2 regions of the Kitasatospora sp. NPDC056273 genome follow, and region 2 is predicted to be linked to the other one. Evidence: riboswitches for the same ligand, from Rfam matches in the RefSeq annotation. Region 2 holds a riboswitch; the other holds the start of a gene.
The links. A riboswitch is a leader RNA that binds a small molecule or an ion and turns the genes downstream of it on or off. The one in region 2 is predicted to bind cobalamin.
Positions count from the first base shown of each region.

Region 1: it holds a riboswitch for cobalamin, as region 2 does, so the genes downstream of both, ACFCY1_RS18085 (ABC transporter substrate-binding protein) here and ACFCY1_RS37135 (prenyltransferase/squalene oxidase repeat-containing protein) in region 2, are expected to answer to the same signal.

Region 1 covers NZ_JBHJSJ010000017.1:165,189-172,906, forward strand. The annotation lists gene ACFCY1_RS18065 (type II 3-dehydroquinate dehydratase) at 82-522, shown strand; gene ACFCY1_RS18070 (ROK family protein) at 684-1,589, shown strand; gene ACFCY1_RS18075 (3-dehydroquinate synthase family protein) at 1,664-2,728, shown strand; gene ACFCY1_RS18080 (shikimate dehydrogenase family protein) at 2,730-3,599, shown strand; cobalamin riboswitch at 3,712-3,918, shown strand; gene ACFCY1_RS18085 (ABC transporter substrate-binding protein) at 4,148-5,017, shown strand; gene ACFCY1_RS18090 (iron ABC transporter permease) at 5,014-6,093, shown strand; gene ACFCY1_RS18095 (ABC transporter ATP-binding protein) at 6,090-6,905, shown strand; gene ACFCY1_RS18100 (ferredoxin) at 6,902-7,645, shown strand.
Region 2 covers NZ_JBHJSJ010000072.1:2,846-10,563, reverse strand. The annotation lists gene ACFCY1_RS37155 (ECF transporter S component) at 1-267, opposite strand, end outside; gene ACFCY1_RS37150 (ABC transporter ATP-binding protein) at 264-1,907, opposite strand; gene ACFCY1_RS37145 (CbiQ family ECF transporter T component) at 1,904-3,142, opposite strand; gene ACFCY1_RS37140 (hypothetical protein) at 3,147-4,238, opposite strand; gene ACFCY1_RS37135 (prenyltransferase/squalene oxidase repeat-containing protein) at 4,235-6,151, opposite strand; cobalamin riboswitch at 6,259-6,386, opposite strand; cobalamin riboswitch at 6,481-6,568, shown strand; gene ACFCY1_RS37130 (WD40 repeat domain-containing serine/threonine protein kinase) at 6,614-7,718, opposite strand, start outside.

The DNA of each region.
Region 1 (7,718 bases), on a different contig from region 2:
CACCCCCCTACAAAGCCCTTGTCCTGCAGTTCGGCAACCCGCTCCGGGTTCGTCCGGGGAATTCGCTGCTATAACCGGAATATGAGCGAACTGCTATTGCTGAACGGCCCCAATCTCGGGATTCTCGGCCGCCGCGAGCCGGAGGTCTACGGCACCGACACCCTGGCCGACATCGAGGCCGCGGTCGCCGCCGAGGTGGCCGGCCGGGGCTGGAAGGTGGTCTCCGTCCAGCGCGAGTCCGAGGGCCAGCTGATCGAGGCGGTGCAGGACGCCTGGGACGGCTCCGTCGGGGCGATCGTCAACCCGGGCGCGCTGATGATCGCCGGCTGGGGCCTGCGCGACGCGCTCGCCGCCTACCCGCGGCCGTTCGTCGAGGTGCACCTGTCCAACGTCTGGGCGCGCGAGTCCTTCCGGCACGAGTCGGTACTGGCGCCGATCGCCTCGGGCGTGATCGTCGGGCTCGGCGCGCTCGGCTACCGGCTCGCCGCGCAGGCGCTGCTGGCGAAGGTCCCGGCGTCCTGATGGGCTTCGCGACGGGCGCCCCGGCAGGGGGCACCACGACGACGACGCGGGCCGCGGCGGCGCCGGGTCCCGCGGTTCAGGCTCCGACGGCTCAGGGCCCCGCGGCTCAGGGCCCAACGCCGCAGGCCCCGACGGCTCAGGCCCCGACGGCCGCCCGGGGCGTGCTCGGCATCGACATCGGCGGCACCAAGGTGGCGCTGCGCGCCGAGGACGGCCCGCCCGGCGGGCCGGTCCGCACCGAGGAGGCCGTGCTGCGCTGGCCCGGTGCCCGGGTGGCCGGCGCCTACGCCGACTGGACGGCGCTGGCCGGCACGGTCGCCGACCTGCGCGAGCGCTGGGAGGGCGACTTCGCGGCGGTCGGGGTGGCCGTGCCCGCGACCCTCGGCCCGGACGGCCGGGTGCTCGCCTGGCCCGGCCGCCCCGACTGGCGCGGCTTCGACCTCGTCCCGGCGCTGCGGCGGCTCTTCCCCGCCGCCGCCCTGGCCTGGGCGGACGACGGTGACCTCGCCGCGCTCGCCGAGGCGGTGCACGCCGGGTCCGGGCACGTGGTCTACCTGGGTGTCGGGACGGGCGTCGGCGGCGGTGTCGTGCACGGGGGCGCGCCGCTGCCGGGCCAGGGGCGCGGCTCCTGCGAGGCGGGCCACCTGATCGTCGACCGCCGGGGCCCGGTCTGCGACTGCGGGCGGCGCGGCTGCCTGCAGGCCACCGCCTCCGGTCCCGCGACCCTGCGGCGCGCGGAACTGCTGCGCGGCGCGCCGGTCGAGTACCCGGAGCTGCGGTCCGGGCTGGCCGAGGGCGCGCCGTGGGCGGTGGAGGCCGTCGAGGAGACCTGCGCCGCGCTGGCGGCCGCGGCCGTGTCGCTCGGCGAGCTGTTCCACCCCGAACTGACCGTGCTGGGCGGCGGGTTCGCCGACGGGCTGCCCGGCTTCACGGCGCGGGTGGAGGCGCACGCCGCCGCGCTGGCCCGCCCCGGCGGCCCGGCCCCCGCGATCCGGACGGCCGTGCTCGGCGGGCTGTCCTCGCTGCACGGCGCCCTCGCGCTGGCGCGGCTGCAGCCCGCTGCCTGAAGCGCACCCGGCCACACCCCCATCGAGCGACACCGCACCGCACACCATCTCACCGACCAGCCCTGGGAGCCGAGTTGACCACGACAGAAACCCTCGTCCGCACGGACGGCGGGCTGCGGCGCATCGACGTGGAGCTGGGTGAGCGCGGCTACCCGGTGCTGATCGGCCCCGGCGCCCGCCACCGGCTGGCCGGGGTGCTCGCGGGGATCGGCGCCCGCCGGGTCGCGGTGGTCAGCGCCCGGCCCGCCGAGTGGCTGCCCGACACCGGCCTCGACACCCTGGTGGTGGAGGCGAAGGACGGCGAGGAGGGCAAGTCCCTCGCCTGGGTGGCCGAACTGTGCAGCCGCTTCACCGCGTTCGGCCTGGGCCGGGCGGACGCCGTGGTCTCCTGCGGCGGCGGCACCACCACCGACGCGGTCGGGCTCGCCGCCGCGCTGTACCACCGGGGCGTGCCCGTGGTGCACCTGCCCACCTCGCTGCTGGCCCAGGTCGACGCGAGCGTCGGCGGCAAGACGGCGGTGAACCTCCCGGAGGGCAAGAACCTGGTGGGCGCGTACTGGCAGCCGTCCGCCGTGCTCTGCGACACCGACTACCTCGACACCCTCCCGCCGCGCGAACGCGTCAACGGCTACGGGGAGATCGCCCGCTGCCACTTCATCGGCGCCGGGGACCTCCGCCACCTGCCCCTGCCCGAGCAGATCGCCGCGAGCGTCGCCCGCAAGGCCGCCGTGGTGGCCGCCGACGAGCGCGACACCGGGCTGCGGCACATCCTCAACTACGGCCACACCCTGGGCCACGCGCTGGAACGCGCCACCGACTTCCGGCTGCGCCACGGCGAGGCGGTCGGCGTCGGCACGGTCTTCGCCGGCTGGCTGGCGGGGGCGCTCGGCCGGATCGGCCCCGAGCGGGTCGCCGAGCACCACGAGGTGGTCGCCCACTACGGGCTGCCGACCGCACTGCCGCCGGAGGTCGGCACCGGGGCGCTGATCGCCCTCATGCGGCTGGACAAGAAGGCCGTCGACGGGCTCTCCTTCGTCCTGGACGGCCCGCGCGGCGCCGAACTCGTCAGCGACGTCCCCGAGCCGCTGGTCGCCCGCACGCTGGACGCCATGCCGCGCGCCGCCGCAGGGGAGGCCTGAGATGTCCCTTCACCCCGACCTGCCGACCCCCGACCTGCCGACCCCCGACGCGCCGACACCCGACGCGCCGGCCGCCCGCCCGCCGATCTCCGGCCGCACCCGGCTGTTCGCGGTGCTCGGCGACCCGGTCGCACAGGCCAAGGCGCCCGCCCTGCTCAACCCGCTGTTCGCGGCGAGCGGCGTGGACGCCGTGCTCGTCCCCGTGCACGCCCCGGCGGACCGGCTGGACGAGGTCGTCCGCGGGCTGAAGGCCGTCGCCAACCTGGACGGGCTGCTGGTCACCGTCCCGCACAAGCTGGCGATGTGCGGGCACGCCGACGAACTCAGCGACGCCGCCGCCCTGTTGGGCAGCACCAACGCGCTGCGCCGCGAGCCGGACGGCCGCTGGTACGGCGACAACTTCGACGGCGCCGGGTTCGTCCGGGGCCTGGCCGCCGCCGGGCACCACCCGGCCGGGCTGCGGGTGGCACTGGCCGGCGCCGGAGGCGCGGGGCTCGCCATCGCCGCCGCCCTGCTCGCCGAAGGGGCCGCCGCACTCACCGTCACCGATCCCGACGGGGGCCGGGTGGACGCCCTGCTGGAGCGGCTCGGCACCCGCTGGCCCGGCCGCGTGGCCGCCGCCCCGCGCCCGCCCGCCGGCGTCGACCTCGCGGTCAACGCCACCCCGCTGGGCCTGGACCCGGCCGACCCGCTCCCCTTCGACCCGGCCCCACTGGCGCCCGGCGCGCTGGTCGCCGACATCATCATGACGCCCGCCGAGACCCCGCTGCTGCGCACCGCCGCCGCCCTCGGCCTCGCCACCCACCCCGGCATCCACATGCTCGCCGAGCAACTGCCGCTCTACCGCTCCTTCTTTCGCCTTCCGGGGTGATCCCCCGTGCCTCCGGAGCCGGCCGACCCCGTGGCCGCTCCCTCCCCCCATCCCCGCAAAGGATCCAAACGATCATCCCACCGGCCGGTCGCCACCGACCTGACCACGCCTGATACCGTGCCATCGCCGTGGTGTTCGGGAAACCGGTCTGAGTCCGGTGCGGCCCTCGCCACTGTTGCCGCGGAGTTCCGCGGCCCTCGCTGACCGGCTTTCGCCAGCGGTCAGGGCCACTGGGCGGGCTGGGAGAGCCGCTCGGGAAGGTCGGTCGCGGCGTGTTGATGCGGAAGCCAGGAGACCGGCCACGGCGCGACATGTTCCACGAGGGTTTTGGAGAACACGTGCCCAGCGGTCAGCCGTACCCGCATCCGGTCCGATCCATACGTTCCATGCGCTCCGCGCGCTCCATACGTCCCGTACGTCCCACAGGTCCGACACGCGTCGGCCGGGCCGTCACGGCCCTGCTGTTCGTCGGTGTGGTCGGAGGCTGCGCGGGCGCCCCCGCGCCCGTCGCGTCCGGCGGGGCGACCGGAAGCGCCGCGCCGGTCAGCGTGGACAACTGCGGGACCACCGTGACGGTCGGCGCGCCGCCCGAGCGGCTGGTGACGCTCAACCAGGGTGCCACCGAGGTGGCCCTGGCCCTCGGGCTGGAGTCCCGCATGGCCGGTACCGCCTACCTCGACGACTCCGTCCCGGAGAAGTGGAAGGCCGCCTACGACTCCGTCCCGGTGCTCTCCAAGAAGTACCCGACGAAGGAGAACCTCCTCGCGGCCCGTCCCGACTTCCTGTACGCCTCCTACTCCAGCGCGTTCACCGACAAGGTCGCGGGCACCCGGGAGGAGCTGCGCGGCCAGGGCGTCCCGTCGTACCTGTCCCCGTTCGGCTGCTCGGACAAGAACCAGGTGCCGCCGACGACCTGGCAGGCGGCGTGGGGCGAGCTGAACGACGTCGCCAAGGTCTTCGGCGTCCCGGAGCGGGCCGCCGCGATCCAGCGGCAGCAGGAGCAGCAGCTGGCGCAGTTCACGGCGACGGCCGCGGGCAAGGGCCTGAAGGTCCTGTGGTTCGACTCGGACACCAAGACGCCGTACGTCGGCACCGGCCAGGGCGGCCCCCAACTCGTGCTCGACGCCGTGGGCGCCCGCAACGTCTTCGGGGACCTGCCCGGCAGCTGGCAGAACGTGAGCTGGGAGAAGGTCGTCGCGGCGGACCCGGACGCCATCGTGGTCGCGGACGCCGACTGGGACACCGCCCAGTCCAAGATCGACTACCTGGAGAACGACCCGGTCCTGAGCAAGCTCACCGCCGTGCAGCGCAAGGCCTTCGTGACGGTGCCGTTCTCCGAGTCGACCCCCGGCGTGCTGCTCGCCGACGGTGCCGCCCGGGTGTCCGACGGGCTGGGCCGACTGCACCCGGCTTCATGACCACCGCGCCCCACCCCGTCGTGCGGCCCGCTGGTCCGGGCCGCGCGACGGCGGCCCTGGCCGTCGCCGCGGCCCTGCTCCTGAGCACCCTGCTCCTCGGCCTGGCCGTGGGCTCGCAGCACGAGTCGGTCGGAACGGTGATCGAGGTCGTGGCGCGCCGTCTCGGGCTGGGCGACCCGCCTGTGACGCTGCTGGACGACCAGATCGTCTGGCAGCTGCGGCTGCCCCGGGTGCTGGGAGCGGCCGCCACCGGCGCCGGCCTCGCGGTCTGCGGCGCGGTGCTGCAGACGCTGACCGGGAACGACCTGGCCGATCCCTTCCTGCTCGGGATCTCGGACGGAGCCGCCGCCGGCGCGGTCACCGTGATCGTCCTCGGCGTCGGCGTGACCGGCGCCGTGGGCACCGGCGCGGTGGCGACGGCGGCCTTCGCCGGCGCCCTGCTCGCCGCCGCCGTCGTCCTGGCCCTGGCCGGCGCCCGAACCCGGTCGCTGCCCACCGCCCGGACCGTGCTCGCCGGCATCGCGGTCGGCCAGATGTGCGGGGCCTACACCTCGTTCGTGGTGATGGTCCTCGGGGACCGCGACGCGGCGCGCGGTGTCATGGAGTGGACGCTGGGCTCGGTCGCCGGCGTGCGGTGGCCCACCGCCGTCTTCCTGCTGGCGGTCGCGCTGGTGGGTGTCACGGTCCTGGCCTCCTCGGCCCGCGACCTGGACGCCTTCGCCTTCGGCGAGACCGCCGCCCGCTCCCTCGGCGTCCACGTCGAGCGCACCCGCTGGGTCCTCGTCGCCACCGCCGCGCTGGTGACCGCGTGCCTGGTCGCCAACACCGGCGTCATCGGGTTCCTCGGCCTGGTCGTCCCGCACGTGGTCCGCCTCGTCTGCGGCCCGCGCCACGCCCTCCTGCTGCCCGTGTCGGCGCTGGTCGGCGCGTCCCTCCTGGTGGGCAGCGACGTCGTGGCGCGCTCGGTCCTCCCCGACCGGGAGATCCCCGTCGGCGTCGTCACGGCCGGGCTCGGAGCGCCGTTCTTCGCCTGGCTGCTGTGGCGCCAGGGGCGGGCCGACGGGAGGGCGCAGTGACGACGACGCCTGTCGGGCTGCGCGCGGAGGGACTCGGTGTCCGCGTCGGCGGAGCCACCCTGCTGGACGCGGTCTCGATCGCCTTCCGCCCCGGCCGGATCACGGGCCTGCTCGGGCCCAACGGCGCCGGGAAGACCACCCTGCTGCGCGCGGTCGCCGGACTGACCCGGCCGAGCGCGGGCCGGGTCCTGCTGGACGGCGAGGACCTCCACGCGCTCACGGCCCGCCGGCGGGCACGACGGGTGGCCTTCATGGAGCAGCAGGCGGACACCCGGCTGTCGCTGCCGGTCCGTCAGGTCATCGAGCTCGGACGCACGCCGCACCGCGGCCGCTGGCCCGTGCCGACGGACACCGCCGCCGACGCCCACGAGCGGTCCGTGGTCGCCGACGCCGTCGCCGCGGCCGACGTCGGCCACCTGCTCGACCGGTCCTGGCCGACGCTGTCGGGCGGCGAGCGGCAGCGGGTCCAGCTCGCGCGGGCGCTGGCGCAGGAGCCGGACGTGCTGCTGCTCGACGAGCCCACCAACCACCTCGACCTGCGCCACCAACTCGGCTTCCTCGAAACCGTCCGCGGGCTGGGCATCACCACCGTCGCCGCGCTGCACGACCTCGAACTCGCCGCCGCCTACTGCGACGAGGTCGCCGTCCTGCTCGACGGCCGGCTGGTCGCCCACGGGCCCGGCTCCGAGGTGCTCACCCCGCGCACGATCGCGGAGGTCTACGGCGTCGACGTCACCGTGGAACGGCACCCCCGGCACGACAGACCGCACATCCGGTGGAACGGACTGCTCCACGAAAGGACGACGCCATGACCTCCCCCGCCCCGGATGCCCCCGCCCGCCGCAGTGCCGTGGTCCTGGTCGGCATGTCGGCCGGGGAGGCCGTCCGTCGTGACGAACTCCTCAGGGCGGCGGCCTCGCACCGGGCCTCGATCGCGTTCCTGCAGCTGGCGGACCCGTCCCTGTCGGCCGAGCTGACCAGGCTGGCCGACGCGGGCACCGAGACCGTGGTCCTGGTCGGCGTCCGCCTCACGGCTTCCGGCCCGGGCCAGTCCTGGCTCCGGCGGATCGCCGCGTACTGGTGGCGCGAGCGCGCGGGCCACCGTCCCGAACTCCTCGTCGCCACCCGCCTCGCCGACTCGCCGGCCGCGGTCCCCACGGTGGCCGCGGCGACGAAGGCCGTCACCGGCACAGAGCCCGGCCTCACCTCCGCGGCCTGGGAGGACGTGCCCGGCCACCGGCACCAGGTCATGGTGTGCCGCGGCCCGCGCTGCGCGGCCAAGGGCGTGGAGGAGGGGCTGCGCGCCCTGGTCCAGGGACTGACCGAGCAGGGCCTCGGCGACGACGACGTGCTCGTCACCCAGACGGGCTGCCAGTTCCCCTGCAACCAGGCCCCCGTCGTCAGCGTGCAGCCGGACGACGTCTGGTACGGCAACGTCGACCCGGCCGCCGCCGCCCTCATCGTCACCGAGCACCTCGCCGGCGGACGACCGCTCGAGTCCCACCGCCTCCCCCGCCACCGGAAGCAGCAGCCGGACCACCACGACGACTGACCGCGGCCACCGGCCCGGGACCTCCGTTCCCGGCCCACGGCGACGTGCCCGCGCCGGCCTGCCGGGCTCGGCC
Region 2 (7,718 bases):
GGCGCCGAGCGGGCGGAGTCCGGCGTTGACGGCGGACAGGACGCCGAGCATGGCGAGGGCCTTGGCGTCGATGCCGCCCGCGGAGATCTCCGCGACGACGACGGCGAGCACCAGGACCAGCAGGGCGCCGAAGATCAGCGGCGGGGCGTAGTTGGAGCCGAACCGCCCGGGCGCGACGACGAACGGCCAGGTGAAGGCCACCAGCCCGATGAAGGCGGCCAGGGCGACGACGACGCGGGCCCGGCCGGGGATCCGGACGGCGGTCACCGGGCGGCCTCCACCGCTTCCACGGCCGCCGCGACCTGACGTGCCGTCAGGTAGCCGAGCGGGGCGAGGATCTTGGCGGTCTGCGGGGCGAAGGTGGGCGAGGCGACGATGACCTCGGCGGTGGGCCCGTCGGCGACGATCTCGCCCTCGGCCATCACCACGACGCGGTCGGCGGCGGAGGCGACGAACTCGACGTCGTGGGTGGAGACGACGACCGTACGGCCTTCGGCGGCGAGGGCGTCCACGATGCCGGTGAGCGCCTCCTTCGCCTGGTAGTCGAGCCCCCGGGTGGGTTCGTCCAGCAGCACGACCCTTGGTGCGGCGGCGAGTTGGATCGCCAGGACGAGGGCCAGCTTCTGCCCCTCGGAGAGGTCCCGGGGGTGGGTGCCGTCCGGGATCCCGGGAGCCAGGCGGTCGAGGACCTGCCGTGCGGTCGGCCCGCCGACGCCGTCGGCTTCGAGGTCGCTCTGGGCGAGTTCCTGGGCGACCGTCTCCAGGTACAGCAGGTCGGTGGGGGTCTGCGGGACGAGCCCGACCAGCTGCCGGGCCCGGGCCGCGGGCAGCCGCTTGGGGTCCGCGGCCGGGCCGCCCCCGGCGCCGGTGACCTTCACGCTACCGCCCTGGCGGGGCCCGGAGCCCTGGAGCGCCCACAGGAGCGAGGACTTGCCGGAGCCGTTGCGGCCCATCAGCGCCGTGACCTCGCCCGCCCGCAGCTCCAGCCGGACGTCCCGGACGGCGGCCACCGGCCCGTACCGGACGACGACCCCCGTCGCCTCCAGCACCGGTTCCCCCGCCACCGCTGCCCGGCGCGGCGGGGGAACCGGCAGGTCCGTGAGCCGCTCCCGCAGCGGCGCGGCGGCCCGGCGGGCGTCCCGGACGGACAGCGGCAGCGGCCGCCAGCCGGCCAGTCGGCCGAGGTCGACGACGGGCGGCGCGATCGCGGTGTCCCGGAAGACCTCGGCCGGGGGGCCGTGCACGACCGTCCCGTCGCCGGGCAGGTAGGCGACCCGGTCGGCGTACTGGACGACCCGCTCCAGGCGGTGCTCGGCCAACAGGACGGTCACGCCGAGGTCGTGGACCAGCCGGGTGATCGCGGCCAGCACCTCCTCGGCGGCGGTCGGGTCGAGCGCGGAGGTCGGCTCGTCCAGCACCAGGACGCGCGGGTGCGCGGTGAGCACCGAGCCGATGGCGACGCGCTGCTGCTGGCCGCCGGAGAGCTCGTACAGGGCCCGGTGGCGCAGGTCGGCCAGGCCGAGCAGGTCCAGGGTCTCCTCGACCCGCTTGCGCATGGTCTCCGGCGGGATCGCCAACTGCTCCATGACGTACGCCAGTTCCTCCTCCACCGTGTCGGTGGTGAAGCCGGCCAGCGGGTCCTGCCCGACCACGCCGACCACGTCGGCGAGTTCGCGCGGCGGGTGGTGGGCGGTGTCGCGGCCGTCCACGGTGACCCGGCCGCGCAGGGTGCCGCCGGTGAAGTGCGGCACCAGGCCGTTGACGGCGCCGAGCAGGGTCGACTTGCCGACGCCGGTGCGGCCGACCACCAGGCAGAGCTCGCCCTCCGGGATGTGCAGGTCGACGTCGCGCAGGACGGGCGTGCTCTCGCCGTCGTACACCACGCCGACCCGGTCGAATCGGATCACGTGCTCACCTCGGAGGTCGTGCGGTCGGTGCGGTCGGTGGGAGCGGCATCGGGACGTGCGGCCGGGCGCGGCCCCGGCCCGGCGGCGGGTCCGGGCGTCCGGCCGGGCGGCGGCGAGACGATCCCGGCCGCCCCCGCCAGCAGCAGGGCGAGCACCGGGACGAGCGGCAGAGTCGGCCAGGTCAGCGGGTACAGCGACGGGTTGAGGTCGGTGGCGTCGTAGCCGACGGTGGCGAACAGCAGCACGGCGGCGGTCACCCCGCAGCCGGCCACGCCCCACTCGGCGGCCCGCCAGCGGTCCGGCCGGTAGGTGGTGCGCCGCACCCGCCGCCCGCCGAGCAGCAGGCCCGCCACGCAGAGCACGGCACCAGCGAGGAAGGCGGGCAGGCCGAGCGCGGCCGGGGCCGTCCCGTCCAGCAGCCCGTACACCCCGGCGCACAGGCCGCACATGCCGAGCAGCATCAGCGCGCCGGTCAGCCGGCGGGAGCGGCGCGAGGCGGTGCCGGAACGCCCGTAGCCGCGCGAGTCCATCGCGGCCGCGAGGCTGAGCGAACGCTCCAGCGCGTCCTCCAGGACCGGCACCACGATGCTGCGCAGGGCGCGGACGCCCTTGCGCCGCCCGGCACGCAACCGCCGTGCCCGGGCGACCCGTTGGACGCTCTGCACCAGCTGGGGCGCGACGCTGAGCGACACCGTCACCGCGACGCCCAGCTCGTACAGGGCCCCGGGCAGCACCCGCAGCGCCCGCTTGGGGTTCGCCAGGGTGTTCGCGGCGCCGATGCAGCAGATCAGACAGGCCAGCCGCAGCCCGTCGAAGGCCGCCGAGAGCGTGGCCTCCAGCGAGACCGGGCCGCCGATCTCGATGCCCGCGTACCAGGCGGGGGTCGGGATGTGCGGCAGGGAGAAGAGCAGGTGGTCGTGCGGGGTGACACCGGTGGCGAAGACGCACCGGAAGACCACCCGGATCGCCACCACCGTCAGGGCCAGCCACAGGTAGTAGGTGAACCCGCGCGCCCACGGCGCCTCGCTGCGGCGGGCGGTGACCACGAAGCCGAGCACGGCGAGGACGAGCAGGAGCAGCAGCGGGTTGGTGGTGCGGCTGGCCGCCGTCGCCAGGGCGAGCGCCCAGGCCCACCAGGCCAGCGGGTGGAGGTTACGCGGGATGCGCCGGCCCCCCGCGGCCCGCCCGGGGGCGCGCTGCGGGGAGCCGGACTCGCGCTTGTCGAGCGTGCCCACCGGATCACTCGGCCCGTCGGCGGCGGCGCCGGGCGGCCACCACCGTGGCCACACCCAGCGCCACGACGAGGACCGAGCCGAGCACGGCGGGGACCATCGACCCGGAGTCGTGCGGGGCGTCGGCCACCGGGTTGGCGTCCACCACCCCGCCGGGCACGGCTGCCGCGGACGTGGGCCCGGCCTCGGCCGCGGCCGTCTGCGGTGTCGACTGGTCGCTCGGGGCGTCGGTCGGCGGGGCGGTGGACGGCTCGGCCGGCACCGGCGTGGGGTCGGGCACGCCCGACGGGGCGACGCCGTCCCCGGGGGTGGCGGCGGGGTCCGTCCCCGGGGTCGCGGCGGACGCGGGCGGACGGGCTCCGCCGGGCTGGGGTGCGGCGGGGGCCGGGGCCCGGCCGCCGGTTGAGCCAGTGCCGCCGGTTGAGCCGGAGCCGCTGCCGCCCGTCGTACCGGATCCGCCTGTCGTACCGGAACCGCCCGCCGCTCCGCCGGAGCCGCCCGTCGTGCCCTGGCCGGGGTCGGCCAGCTGCCCGCCGGGACTCGAGTTGTGGGCCCGGACGCTGTCCGGCGAGAAAGTCGGACGCCCTTCGGTGCCCTCGACGTTGGTGCCGCCGAAGATCCACAGGTCGACACTGCCGGGCTTCGGCTGGTAGAGCATCGCGCCGAGCTGGCTGTAGGACCACTCGTTCTGGCCCGGATCGGCGTGCCAGTACGACCAGTACGCGGTGGCCGGGGGCGTCAGGACGCACTTCTCCTGGTCCGGCGTCGGGTACTGCTTGCCGCCCTGGAAGCCGCTGTAGCCGATCCGGCAGATGAAGGCCGGGCCGTCGTGCCCGGTGCCGGTGGTCTTCCAGCCGCCCTGGTTGAGCAGGGTGAACCCGGTGGTGGGCGTGGTCCCGCAGGAGCGCAGCAGCGGGCCGCCCCACGTGCCGAAGTCCACGGCGAGTACGGCACCGGAGGTGGTGGTGCACTGCTCGATCGGCAACGGGGTCGCGGCGGCCGGGGCGGTGCCCGCGGCGACGCCGCCGAAGGCGAGGGCGAAGGTCAGCGACGCCGCCCCGGACAGCCGGGCGAGGCGCGTGCCGAGCCCCCGGCTCACCGGTGACGCCCCGGGGCGGCCGCGGTGCGGCGACGGGCGACGAGGACGGCCCCGGCGCCGAGCGCGGTCAGCGCACCGGCCCCCGCCGTCAGTGCCAGTACCTGGCTTCCGGTACTGGCCAGGCCGCCTGAACCGGTCCGCACCGTCACGCCCCCTGCCCCGGCGGCACTGTCACCCTTCGGGGTGTCGATGCCGCCGGACGAAGGGGTGTCGGTGGCCGGGATCGGCGCGGTCGTCGTGGGCGAGCCCGCCGGGGTGCCGGTCGGCGTCCCGGTGGGACTGACCGTCGGGGTGGGCGTTCCCGTCGGGGTGGTGGTCGGAGTCCCGGTGGGAGTAGGCGTCGGCGTGCCCGCGAGGTCGCGGGACAGCGTCCCGAAGGAGATGCCGGTGGCACCGCCCAGCACCTGCGTGGACGCGCGGACGTCCGAACCCCGCTGCCCGGCGGCCGCGACGTTGAACCCGCCGTCGCCGTTCTGCTGCCCAGCGAGGAAGTCGAGCGCCTTGGCGATCTGTCCACCGTAGGCGGCCTGGCGCAGCGTCATGCCCTGGACGGCCAGCGCGGCCGAGTTGGTGGAGTCGCCGGACGCGCCGGGGAAGCCGCCGTCGGGCAGCTGCCGCGCGGCGAGCCAGCCGAGCCCCTGGTCGACCGCCCGGGCGGCCTCGTCCCCGGGGACGAGGGCGAGGGCCATGACGGCCATCGCCGTGCTGTCCACGTCGGAGTCGCCGGTGGCGGGGATCAGGCTCGGCCAGGAGCCGTCCGGGTGCTGGAGGCCCTTCAGGTAGGCGATCGCGGGGGCGACGCTGGTGGACTCCCCAGCCCGGAGCTGGGCCATGACGGCGAGCGCCTGGGAGAAGACGGAGGTGGCGTAGGCGTAGTTGCCCGGGGCTGCGCAGCCGGTGGTCGCGTCGGCCTTGGCGCACACCAGCGCGGCGAGGGCGGCGATCAGGTCGTGGCCGCCGAAGTCCCGCGGGTTGCGGCCGACGGCCTCGGCGAGCAGCGCCTCCTTGCCGATGGACCCGCCGCCGGCGTACTCGGTGCCGATCGCGGTCCAGTCGTTGACGGTGCGCTCGCTCGCGTCCTTGCCCTGCTGGTCGAGGAAGTCGACGATCCGGCGCAGCGCGGCGTCGTCGGTGCCGGTCGCGGCGAGGGCGTAGGCCCCGTCGATGGTCAGGCCGAAGTCGGCGAAGGCCGGGAAGCCCTCGTAGTAGTGGCCGTCGATCAGGCGGGACGGGTCGGTGAGGTAGGCGCTCCCCTTGGCCGCGTCGGGTTTCCTCCCCGCGGGCGCGCTCAGGGCCACCGCGGGCGAGGGCGACGCCGACGGGGAGGCGGAGGGCGAGGGGCCGCCGTTCCTGGCGCGGACGGAGTCCGGGGTGAAGTTCGGCGCCCCGCTGGTGCCGCCGATGTCCGTGCCGCCGTAGACCCAGGCCTCGACCTCGCCGGGCTCGGGCTTCTGCGTGCCGGCCCCGAACCGGCTGTAGGACCAGGCCTGTTGGCCGGGTTCGGCGATCCAGTACGACCAGTACGCGGTGGCCTGCGGGGTGTTGACGCACGGCTCCTCGGCCGGTGTCGGGTACTGGGCGCCGCCGTTGAAGGTCCCGGTCCCGAGCCGGCAGATGAAGGCCGGTCCGTCGTGCTCGGTGCCGGTCGTGGTGAAGCCGGCGTTGTGCAGCAGGTTCATGCCCGTCGTGGGGTGGGCGTCGCAGCCCCGGACGACGCCGCCGCCCCAGTGGGTGAAGTCGACGGCGACGATCGCGCCCGTCGTCGCCGTGCACTGCTCGATCGGGTCGGCCGAGGCGGTACCCGGGTACCCGAGCAGGACCGTGCCGCAGGCGGCGACGGCGACGGTGCCGGCGACCACCAGCGAGGCGAGGTCCCGGTTCCTGTGACGTGTGCGATTGCTGCTGACCCTCACGACGACTCCCTGGTCGGTCGACACGCGAGGCGACGGCGCAGCCGACGGTCGCCCGCGGGCACGGGGGCCGTCGAAACCGCGTCGTAGTCCGCGACGACGCAAGTGCTCTGTGAACAGACCCCCGGTCCAGGCATTCCGGCTCACCCACCTCAGGTGGGTCCACGGTTGCGGGTCAGCGCCGGAGTTGGACCGGCTTCCCCTGAATGCCGAGGGCAAAAAATCGGTTCATCAGACCACGCTGACCGACGGGCAGTCAACGGGGCGTCAGGTCGATCACATCACCTCGTCGGGCGACAGACCTGTGCGGTCGCGTCCGCGGTGGCCGAGCGGGGGAACCCGGTGCGAACCCGGTGCGAACCCGGGGCTGACGCGCAGCGGTGTGGGGCGGTGACCGTACCGTCCCGAGCCCGAATGCCCGCCCGGCCACTGCGGAACTGAGCCGGTGTCCCGGCTGGCCGATCGTCACTGCCCGGCGGACAGCTCCCAGTCCATCGCCCACGCCCGCACCGAGCCGTCCGCACAGCCGAAGAGCAGCAGGCTGTCGTCCGCGGTGGCGGTGAGACTCCACACCTGGCCGCCACCCCCTTCCAGCTCGCGCAGGCAGCGGCCGGTGTCGGCGTCCCAGATCCGCACGGTGCCGAGCCGGTGGCCTGTATAGGCGAACCGGCCGCCGGCGGAGAGGTGAAGGACCGACAGCTCATCCGGCCCGGTACCGGCGTCCCACGGCAGGACCTCGAAGTCGAAGGCGCGGAGGAATTGCCCGGTGCCGGCGTCCCACAGCCGCAGCGAGCGGTCGCCGTACGCGCTGCCGGACAGCAGCCGGTGGCCGTCTGCGTCGAACGAGAGCCAGCCGCACGCCGGATGACTCAGCGCCAGCGGCGGAGCGCCGAGCCGGGCGTGCAGCTGGATCTCGCCGAACAGCGCCACGCTCGCTGCCCGGGTGCCATCCGCGCTCATCGCGGCGGCGGTGGTCGGCCGCTCTCCGTCGCCGGTGAGCACCCGCACGCAGCGGCCGCTGTCCAGGTCCCACAGCCGCAGCGCGCCGTCCCGGCCGATCACCAGGGCCTGCCGGGCATCGGCGGTGAACAGGACCGAGTTCCCGACCACGCCCGCCTCGCCGCTCTCGGCACGGCCGTCGGGCCCACGGGCGTCGACCCGGCCGAGCGGTCGGCCACCGGGCAGCTCCCAGCTCTGCAGCACCGCGTCCCCGCCGGCCACCGCACGCAGGCCGTCGGCGCTCAGGCCGACCGAGCCGACCCGGGGCTTGTCCAGCGCGCGCAGCGGGGTGCCGTCGGTCGGATTCCACAGCCCGACCCGGCGGTCACCGCCGATCGCCGCGGTACGCCCGTCCGCCGACACGGCGAGCGAGGACACGTGGCCCTGCCCGCCGAGGGTGTGCACCGGCCACGCCCCGCGCAGCCCGGTACGGCGGACGGATCTCCCCAGCCGCCGCCATGCGGCCAGCACCTCCGGCGCACGCTCATAGCCGGGCGTCGAGCGGGCCCGGGTGAGCAGGTCGAGCGCGGCGGCGTACTGCCGAGACCCGAACGCCTGCTCGGCCTCGGCG